DNA from 3 places in the Pseudoalteromonas sp. SWN29 genome. Region 3 is predicted to be linked to each of the others. Evidence: predicted binding sites of a transcription regulator. Region 3 holds the regulator's gene; each other region holds the start of a gene.

Region 1 (3,282 bases), on a different contig from region 3:
CAAAATAGTGAAGTAGTGCAGGACGACCCTTACTACGCACCTATGTACCCCGAGCCTATTTTAGAGCCTCTGGTAGCCACAGGTTCATTGTTTAATACTCATACATCAAACGACTTATATTCCGATAAAAAAGCGCTACGTACTGGCGATATAATTACGGTTAAACTGCAAGAGTCTACTCAAGCTACAAAAGCCGCTAAAACAGAAACAGACAAAGAAACCGATGCAAGCTTAGACCCAGTGATTGGCCTAGGTGGCCTACCTGTAAATATAGGTGGCGATAGCATTCAGTTTGGTATTGGTAGCGATTCTTCGTTTACGGGCGATTCAAAATCAAACCAATCAAATAGTTTATTTGGCAATATATCGGTTAATGTAATGCGCGTTTTACCTAACGGTAACTTAGTTATACGCGGTGAAAAATGGTTAACGCTTAATACTGGCGAAGAGTTTATTCGTTTAGAAGGGCTAGTACGTCCTCAAGACGTAAGCGCCGATAATACGGTTGAATCAAATCGTATTGCTAATGCACGTATTCAATACTCAGGTAAAGGGCAAACGCAAGAAGCGCAAAGTCCTGGTTGGCTTACACGTTTCTTTAGCAGTTCGCTGTTTCCATTTTAGAGGGTAGTAACATGAATAGCCTTAAAGCTTTATGTTTAGTTGTGTTATTAGGTTGGCAGTTTACTGCCAGTGCTGAGCGCATAAAAGATGTGTCTATGGTTGAAGGCGTACGCTCTAACCAATTAGTTGGTTATGGCTTAGTGGTTGGCTTACCAGGAACTGGTGAACAAAACAGATATACACAACAAAGCTTTAAAGGCATGCTAAACAGCTTTGGTATTACGCTACCTTCAACTCAAAGCCCTAAAATTAAAAATGTTGCAGCCGTTGCAGTACATGCAGAGCTACCCGCATTTAGAAAGCCCGGGCAAACAATCGATATTACGGTTTCGTCTATCGGTAGTGCAGGCAGCTTACGTGGCGGTACTTTACTACAAACCTTTTTAAAGGGTGTAGATGGCAACGTGTATGCAATAGCACAAGGTAGCTTAATTGTAGGTGGCTTAGGTGCACAAGGTCTTGATGGCAGTAAGGTTGTAATTAATACCCCTACCGTTGGTCGTATACCAAATGGCGCAACCGTTGAACGCACCGTAGAAAGCCCGTTTATGCAAGGCGATTACATTACCTTCAACCTAAACCGCCCAGACTTTACAACGGCAAAACGCCTAGAAAAAACAATTAATGATTTGGTTGGCCCAAATAGCGCACAAGCAATTGATTCTGTTTCTATTCGTGTTATAGCACCACGCGACGCATCCCAGCGAGTATCGTACTTATCAACACTCGAAAACTTAGAATTTAAGCCAGCTGACATGGCTGCTAAAATTATAGTTAACTCGCGCACAGGTACAATTGTGATTGGTAAAAACGTTAAGCTTCAACCTGCGGCTATAACTCACGGTGGTTTAACAGTAACAATTGCAGAGCAACAAAATGTGTCACAACCAAACCCGCTAGCAAACGGCGATACCGTTGTTACCCAGCAAAGTATTATTGATGTAAACCAAGATGACTCGCGCGCCTTTGTATTTAACCCAGGTGTAAGCCTTGACGATTTAGTACGCGCAATTAACGAAGTAGGCGCAGCACCTGGCGACCTAATGGCTATTTTAGAAGCACTAAAAGAAGCCGGGGCAATTAACGGACAGTTAGTTGTTATATAAATAATCCAAGCTAATAAATCACGTATTACTTAAGCCCTATATTTTTGAAATTAGATATAGGGCTTTTTATTTACAGCAACTTAAGCTTATTATTTTTATCTTCCTTGTTTTATCGGTAGTGGCTCAATTTTTGCATTTTTAACTGCATTATTCATTTTGTGTCAAAAAGCCGATGGAAACTAACCACCTCGATAAGCAAAACTTTTTTGATTTAGGCAACTTAGATTCACTTCGTAAAGAAGCCTTAACCAGTGGCGATGCATCAACTGATGCCTCTAAAGCTGCGCTCAAAAAAGCGGCCGCACAATTTGAAGCTATTTTTACGCAAATGCTGCTCAAAGGAATGCGCAAAGCCAACGAAGCATTTGAAGACAAAGACAGCCCATTTAATTCAAGTGGCGTAAAGTTTTTTGAAGAAATGCACGATCAGCAGCTTTCAACAGAGCTTTCATCAAATGGCTCTTTAGGCCTTGCCGACTTAATTGTTCAGCAGTTATCGCCTGAATCTAAAAACTTTATGCCAGGCTCTGTACTTAGAACAACCAACGATATTTTTAGCGATACGCAAGTCGGGTCAGCGCTTCCTCATGAGCAAAAAAATAATCAACCCGATCTTATCGTTAAGAGCACTAAAGCCGATATTGCTGAGCCTAAGGTTAATACTGCAGAGTCTAAAGCCGATAGCCCAACCTTTAAAAATACAGAAGAGTTTGTAAGTTCAGTGTGGGAACACGCTAAAACTGCAGCGCAAAAAATTGGTTTAAACCCAGCGGTAATGGTTGCACAAGCAGCACTTGAAACCGGTTGGGGTAAGCACATAATTAATAAAAGTGACGGTGGCAGCTCAAATAACTTATTTAATATTAAGTCAGATAAAAGCTGGGAAGGCGACAAAGCAAGCAAAGTAACGCTTGAGTTTGAGCAAGGCACACCCGTTAAAAAACAAGCCAGCTTTAGAGCCTACGATTCAATTAAAGATAGTGTGAACGACTTCGTTGATTTTTTAACGCAAAACCCACGCTACCAAGAAGCATTACAAAATACAGCAAAACCAAATGACTTTTTAGATTCATTACAAAAAGCAGGTTATGCAACCGATCCAAATTACGCCAGCAAAATAAAAAAAGTGCTCAATAGCAGCCAGCTAAAAGACATTGCGGCAAACGTGATCCGCCAAGGAGTAGAGTAACATGTCGTTTAATTTATTAAACATTGCCAGTTCTGGGGTTAGAGCAAGCTCGGAGCTACTGCAAACGACAAGTAAAAATATCGCCAATGTTAATACAGAAGGCTACGTACGTGAGCGCACTGAGTTTACTACTATGGTTGATAACCAAGTGGGGCGAGGCGAAACATACCGATTACTAAACGAGTTTGCTCAGTCACAGCTAAATCGTGACACCTCAAATAAATCGTTTTTCGATCAATTTGTTACAGAGGCAAATAGAGTTGATACTATTTTTTCTGAAGAGTCGAATAACCTATCTACAGGTATTAACTCTTTATTTAATAACGTGCAAGAAGCGCTAAATCAGCCGTCATCTACCGTTGC
Region 2 (3,282 bases), on a different contig from region 3:
AAAATGAGCGTGCTTGCGAGTATAGCTGCTAAATATTGATAGCTTTTAGGTTCTTTGCGTTTGTATATGCGTTTGCCAATCGCACTAAAAACAGCATTCAATGCCGTATTAGGATGATACCAGCTAACAATGGGAATAAAGCGCTCAGCAAGGAGCGCTAGTACAAAGGCAATAAAGTCCAAGTGGTTTTGAACAATATTGCTAAGCATTTACAGAGACACTGCAGTTAGCTTTTCTAAAAGTGCGACAACCATTTTAGATGAGTTGATTGATGCAGTTTCTAGGTATTCTTCAAATGATTGTGGTGACTCTTTACCTGCAATATCAGACATTGAGCGAATTACAACAAACGGTGTATTAAGCGTAAAACACGTTTGTGCAATTGAAGCGCCTTCCATTTCAACGGCAAGCATTGTAGGAAAATCACTACGTGCTTTATCAATACGTACCGGGTCACACATAAATGTGTCACCAGTACAAATTAAGCCAACAAGTGTTTTAACATCACTGATTTGTTCGATTGTTTGTTGTGCTGCTTCAACTAATTTAGGGTGAGCTGTAAAGCCTGCTGGCATTTGTGGTACTTGGCCAATTTCGTAGCCGAAAGCAGTGACATCTACATCGTGATGACGTACTTCTGACGAAATTACTACATCGCCAACACTTAGAGAAGGATCGAATCCACCGGCAGAGCCTGTGTTAATCACGCAATCAGGTTTAAAGTTATCGATAAGTAACGTGGTTGCAATTGTTGATGCTACTTTACCAATACCAGATTGAACAAGTGTTACTGTGTTACCAGCTAGCTCGCCAGTATAGAAAGTGAAACCTGCTTTAGTTAAAATTTGTGGGTTTTGCATCGCTTCACGTAAAATTTTAACTTCTGGCTCCATTGCGCCAATAATACCAACATTCATAATGTTTTATTCCTGAGTTTGAATTACTTGATTATACGTGAAGTTAGCTATAAAAAACAAAAAAGCGAGCAGTTTTCACTGCTCGCTTTAAATACTTTTTAGGAAGGTATTTAATTCGGTTTTTAAATTTCAGCTAAAGCAGTTGTTTGTGCTTTGGCTTGAGAAGGTGAAAGTACCGCTGGCTTATGTGAGCGGTTACGAACAGGACGCTGCGTTTGTGCTGCTGCAGGCTTACCAAGTTTAAACATAATTGCATCGCGTACTTCAGAAGGGCGGTAGCCCGACTTAACTTTCATACGAATATGTGGAATGCCGGCAGACTCTAGTGCGCCATTTACAAACCAGTCACGTTGAGCTTTGTGGCCACCTTTATTGGCATTGTTAACTAGGTCAACGGCCGCAACAATAGTTAGTTTTTCTTTATCGATTAGCACGTAATCAAGCTGTTTATTTTTAGCTTTTGCTAAAGCAGCACGTTTAGATTTTACTGAAAGGCCTTGCTTACAGTCAATAACATCAACTAACTTAACGCGACTAACAATTTTATATTGATCGCCAACAGCACGCTCTAGAAGATTTAAAAAAGCCCCTTCAACCTGTGTAAACACAGTTTGCTTGCGGATAAAAGGGTACGGGTTTCCGCCATCGTCATTAAATTTTGACGCAACAACAGAGGCCCCGACAACTAATACTAGGATTAATAATAAAGCGAATTCCATACGGTAACTCCATAACAACAAATTGACACTGCTCAAACAAAGCAATTTACGTGCCTAAAAAGTGTGAGTTATAAAATAATTACCAACTGTTTATAAAAGCTAAAGCGATGCAGCTATTAAGCTTTGTATCCACCTTCAATACCTTTAACCGCAATAGCTACAGCATCGTGTGCATGGAGTGATTCATAATGGTTTATTTGCAGCCAGTAATCGCTGTAATTATCAGCTTCTAGCAAGGCTTTAATTTTGCGCGCTGCATCTTCACAAAACATTAGATTTTGGCCGTTTAGGCGGGCAAACTCTTGCTCGTCTTCACGTTTTACAGCCGCTTGTACAGGCGTTTTAAGTTCTGCTTCAAGAGTATTTATTAGAGTCACTACATCAAACTCTTGAATGTTGCTATCAAGCTTTACTTTTACGTTGGCAATAGAGCGCTGCGAGTGAGGTGTAGCAACTATGCCTTGTGTAGTGCCTAGCCATTCGTGCACATCTTTTTGGCTTAAGGTTTCTTGGTTAAACTTTTCGTTAAACGCGTTTTGTATAAGCTGGCGTGCAAGTGCTGCAGAGCAAGGGCATGTTGAAGAATAGGTAACATCTACGGTTAGCTCGTAGCTAATAATGTTATTTTCAATTGTACTGGTAAGTACAACTGGGTAGCTTTTCCAGCCCGCTTTACCACTTAATAGTGATTTACGGCGTAGCGGTAATTCAAATTTAAATTCAATTTGTGCTTTATCGCTCAGCCCTTCGTGGCTAGTTATAAAGGTATCGAGTGCTTGCGCTATTGTTTGCGGATTGACTTGCTGCTCAGTTGAAAGCAGGTCAAGTGCTAAAAATAGACGTGACATATGAATGCCTTTGGCATCTTCTTTATGCAAATTTACAAATGCACGAGCTTTGGCATTTACTGTAACTGGAGATAAGTCTAGTGACTCAAAAATAAATGGCAGTTCGATTTCGCCCATGCCAACCCAGTCTAATTTACCTGTTTGTAAAGCGGGTGCAGTGTCTGCTATATCTGGCATATTGGTTTGCATGTGCGCTACTCGTATTTTGGAGATAATAAAGCGGGGCATTTTACACTAAATAATTTATTGCTGAAATGATGAGTTTAGGAAATGAGCAAAATCAAACATGAAAATTTTTGTTTTTATCGCACAACATGGGTAGTGGTAGGAGAAAAGTGCTAAAATCTGGGAAAATGGTATGTTTATACATGCGCATTGCCTTCTTTATATTTAAGCACACAGCTAAGAGATAAAATTACGTATGACCGATTATTCTTTGAGCCCTTGGGCTCGGGTACTTTCCAGCTCAATAACGCGATTTGGTGAATTTAAAACCGCAGCTATTTGTTACACTTTATTTTTAACTGTATCTCTTATTTTATCGAGCATGTTTTATTATGTTGCGATAGGCGAATTACACCTTGTTGATATTTTGGCTGTGGTATTTTTTACCGCTGTGGTTTCTCCTTTAATTATAAGTGTATTACTTAATTCAATTCGTCAATTAGATGCCTCGTATGCTTATTTAGATAGTGCAACCAAACAGGAAAAACTCTTAAATCAAACCTTAAAAGATAATATTAGCCGTTTGAATATTGAAATTGATGAGCGAAAAATGGCATTTCATGCCAAGCATCG
Region 3 (3,282 bases):
CAAAAAATAAATGCTAAAAGCATTACCTACGATATAGAGCAGCAGCTAATCAGTGCCGAAAAAGATGAAAACTCAACTGACCGCGTTCACACAATTTTAGTACCAATCGAGACTAAAAAAAGTAAAAAAAGCGACAAAGGTCAACCATGAGCACATTAAAAGCAGAGCTATTAGCAAAGAGCTATAAAGGCCGTGAAGTTGTAAAAAACGTCGGCCTTGAAGTCAAAGCTGGCAGTATTGTTGGCTTACTTGGCCCTAACGGCGCAGGTAAAACTACCACTTTTTATATGATAGTAGGACTTGTACCTAGCGACAAAGGTAAAATTTCTATCGATGATAACGATATTACTCTTTTACCTATGCATAGTCGTGCTAGATTAGGCATTGGCTACTTACCACAAGAGTCTTCAATATTCAGAAAGCTGACTGTTTATCAAAACTTAATGGCTATTTTAGAAACACGCAAAGAGCTAAATAAACAAGCCCGAGAAGACACGCTCGATAAATTATTAGATGAATTTAGCATACAACACATTCGTGATAGCCAAGGTATGGCATTATCGGGTGGCGAACGTCGCCGCGTGGAAATAGCACGTGCGCTGGCAGCCGATCCTAAATTTATATTATTGGATGAACCATTTGCAGGTGTTGACCCAATTTCGGTATTAGATATAAAGAAAATAATAGAACATCTCAAAAATCGTGGGATTGGTGTATTGATTACCGATCATAACGTAAGAGAAACCCTTGATGTTTGTGAAAAAGCCTACATTGTTTCTCATGGGGAGCTGATTGCATCAGGTACTCCAGAACACGTATTAAATGATAAAACAGTACGCGATGTTTACTTAGGCGAGCAATTTAGGCTGTAACATTTACGCCATGTCTTTAAGCATCTGCTAGTATTAATTATAACAACATAAAAGGATTGTTAGAGATACATGAGGCAATCACTACAGCTGCGCATGGGCCAGCAACTTACAATGACTCCACAGCTGCAACAAGCTATTCGTTTGTTGCAACTCAGTACATTGGATCTCCAGCAAGAAATACAAGAAGCTCTCGACAGCAACCCGCTATTAGAGGTTGAAGAACCAGACTATTCCGAAGACGCTGCAGGTAAAAACGAGCAAAAAGCAGATACAGATGACATAACTGTTAGCGCATCGGCCGACGATGTTCCAAGCGAATATGAACAAGATAGTGGTGAAGCACTTGCAAAAGACACGCTAAGTGACGACATGGCTATGGATGTTAGCTGGGATGAGTACATGAGTGCCGCCCCAGCAGCATCATCGGGTCCGATGCCTGAAGACGAATCAATATACCAAGGCGCCTCTACTGAAACGCTCCATGAGTATTTAATGTGGCAGTTACAACTAACGCCATTTAGCCCTACAGACGAAGCTATTGCTATTGCGATTGTAGAAGCCGTCGATGATTCAGGTATTTTAACACTAAGCTGCGAAGAGATTTTAGAAAGCTTTAATCAAGAAAACGAAGATGATAACGAAGTCGAACTTGATGAAATTGAAGCTGTATTAAAACGCATCCAACTGTTTGATCCTGTTGGTATTGCTGCACGTAGTTTACAAGAGTGTTTGTGTATTCAGCTTAACCAGTTTGATAAAGAAACACCTTACATTAATGAAACAAAAATGATTTTAACCGAGCATATTGATTTATTAGCTGCTCGTGACTATCGTACATTAATGAAGAAAACTAAGCTCAAAGAAGAAGAGCTTAAGGAAGTAATGACATTAATACATACTCTTAGCCCTAAACCTGCAGATACTATTGTAAGAGAAGAATCTGAGTATGTTATTCCTGATGTGTCAGTTAAAAAAATTAAAGGCCGCTGGGTTGTTGAGTTAAACCCAGACAGCATGCCTAAAATTCGTGTTAATAGCCAATACGCGGCAATGTCTCGCACTGTAAAATCCAGTGGTGACAGCCAGTTTATTCGCTCGCATTTACAAGAAGCTAAATGGTTTATTAAAAGCTTAGAAAGTAGAAACGACACACTATTAAAAGTAACAAATTGTATTGTTAAGCAACAACAAGGCTTTTTTGAACACGGTCCTGAAGCCATGAAACCAATGGTTTTAAATGATGTTGCTGAAATGGTAGAAATGCACGAATCAACAATTTCGCGCGTAACAACCCAAAAGTATATGCACACACCCCGTGGTATATTTGAGCTTAAATATTTTTTCTCAAGCCATGTAAGCACCGAAAACGGTGGTGAATGTTCATCTACAGCAATCCGTGCGCTTATCCGAAAATTAATCGCAGCAGAAAACTCAGCAAAACCATTGAGTGATAGCAAAATAGCGGATATATTGGCTGAGCAAGGAATTAAAGTAGCGAGACGTACAATCGCAAAATACCGCGAATCTCTGGCTATTCCACCGTCAAATCAACGTAAAAGTTTGATTTAAGACGCAAAAAAAAGAGGGTAATGCTTATGCAACTAAACTTAACTGGTCGTCAGGTAGAATTAACCGATTCACTAAGAGACTATATTAATACCAAATTTGCGAAGCTAGAAAGACACTCTGATCATATTAATAATGTTCATGTCATTCTCGATGTAGAAAAATTAAATCAAAAAGCAGAAGCCACCATACACGTAAGCGGTGCTGAGCTATTTGCCTCTACAGAACATCAAGATATGTATGCCGCCATTGACTCGTTGATCGACAAGCTCGATCGACAAGTAATTAAACACAAAGAGAAGCTTGCTCGACACTAATATGATGAAATTAAGCTCACTTATATGCCAGGACTGCAGCAAAGCTGCGGTCCTTTTTAATAGCAAAAAAAGAATTTTAGAGTTCATTAGCGAACTTGCTCACGACAAACTTCCGTATTTACCGCAACAAGATATTCTTAATGCTTTAATGAGCAGAGAAAAATTGGGTAGTACAGGTATAGGGCGTGGCATTGCCATTCCTCATGGAAGAATGAGCGGTGCAGAAGAGCCTTTGGCTTTAGTACTCGTTAGCGAAACTCCAATAAATTTTGATGCAATCGATAATCGCCCTGTTGATATTTTCGTCGCACTCATCGTACCAGATGGCGATAACCAGCAGCACTTAAAGACTCTAGCAACCATTGCTGATAAACTAAACAACAAAGATTTTTGTAAACAGTTACGCAGTGCAAAATCAGATGCTGAGCTTTACCAAGTTATTGTCAATCAATCATAGTTTTATAAAGGGTGTTAAATGGAGTTAATTATCATAAGCGGCCGTTCTGGTTCTGGAAAGTCGGTTGCTT

What was found. The regulator sigma-54, encoded in region 3, starts transcription at its own class of promoters, with help from an activator protein. The targets are predictions, from matches to a motif close to GTTGGCACGNNNNTNGNNT.
Region 1: a site for sigma-54 is predicted at 1,848-1,866, ahead of flgJ (flagellar assembly peptidoglycan hydrolase FlgJ). Genes of this name have one in related genera too.
Region 2: a site for sigma-54 is predicted at 1,676-1,694, ahead of I6F53_RS17930 (DUF2726 domain-containing protein). Genes of this name have one in related genera too.

What each region holds. Positions count from the first base shown of each region.
Region 1 is NZ_JADYXE010000048.1:21,413-24,694, reverse strand. It holds gene flgH (flagellar basal body L-ring protein FlgH) at 1-624, shown strand, start outside; gene I6F53_RS16450 (flagellar basal body P-ring protein FlgI) at 636-1,730, shown strand; gene flgJ (flagellar assembly peptidoglycan hydrolase FlgJ) at 1,903-2,919, shown strand; gene flgK (flagellar hook-associated protein FlgK) at 2,921-3,282, shown strand, end outside.
Region 2 is NZ_JADYXE010000060.1:11,645-14,926, reverse strand. It holds gene I6F53_RS17940 (cobalamin biosynthesis protein CobD/CbiB) at 1-209, opposite strand, end outside; gene mtnN (5'-methylthioadenosine/S-adenosylhomocysteine nucleosidase) at 210-917, opposite strand; gene I6F53_RS17930 (DUF2726 domain-containing protein) at 1,040-1,636, opposite strand; gene folE2 (GTP cyclohydrolase FolE2) at 1,753-2,673, opposite strand; gene arcB (aerobic respiration two-component sensor histidine kinase ArcB) at 2,906-3,282, shown strand, end outside.
Region 3 is NZ_JADYXE010000013.1:14,055-17,336, reverse strand. It holds gene lptA (lipopolysaccharide transport periplasmic protein LptA) at 1-150, shown strand, start outside; gene lptB (LPS export ABC transporter ATP-binding protein) at 147-872, shown strand; gene I6F53_RS06815 (RNA polymerase factor sigma-54) at 942-2,441, shown strand; gene hpf (ribosome hibernation promoting factor) at 2,468-2,755, shown strand; gene ptsN (PTS IIA-like nitrogen regulatory protein PtsN) at 2,760-3,212, shown strand; gene rapZ (RNase adapter RapZ) at 3,231-3,282, shown strand, end outside.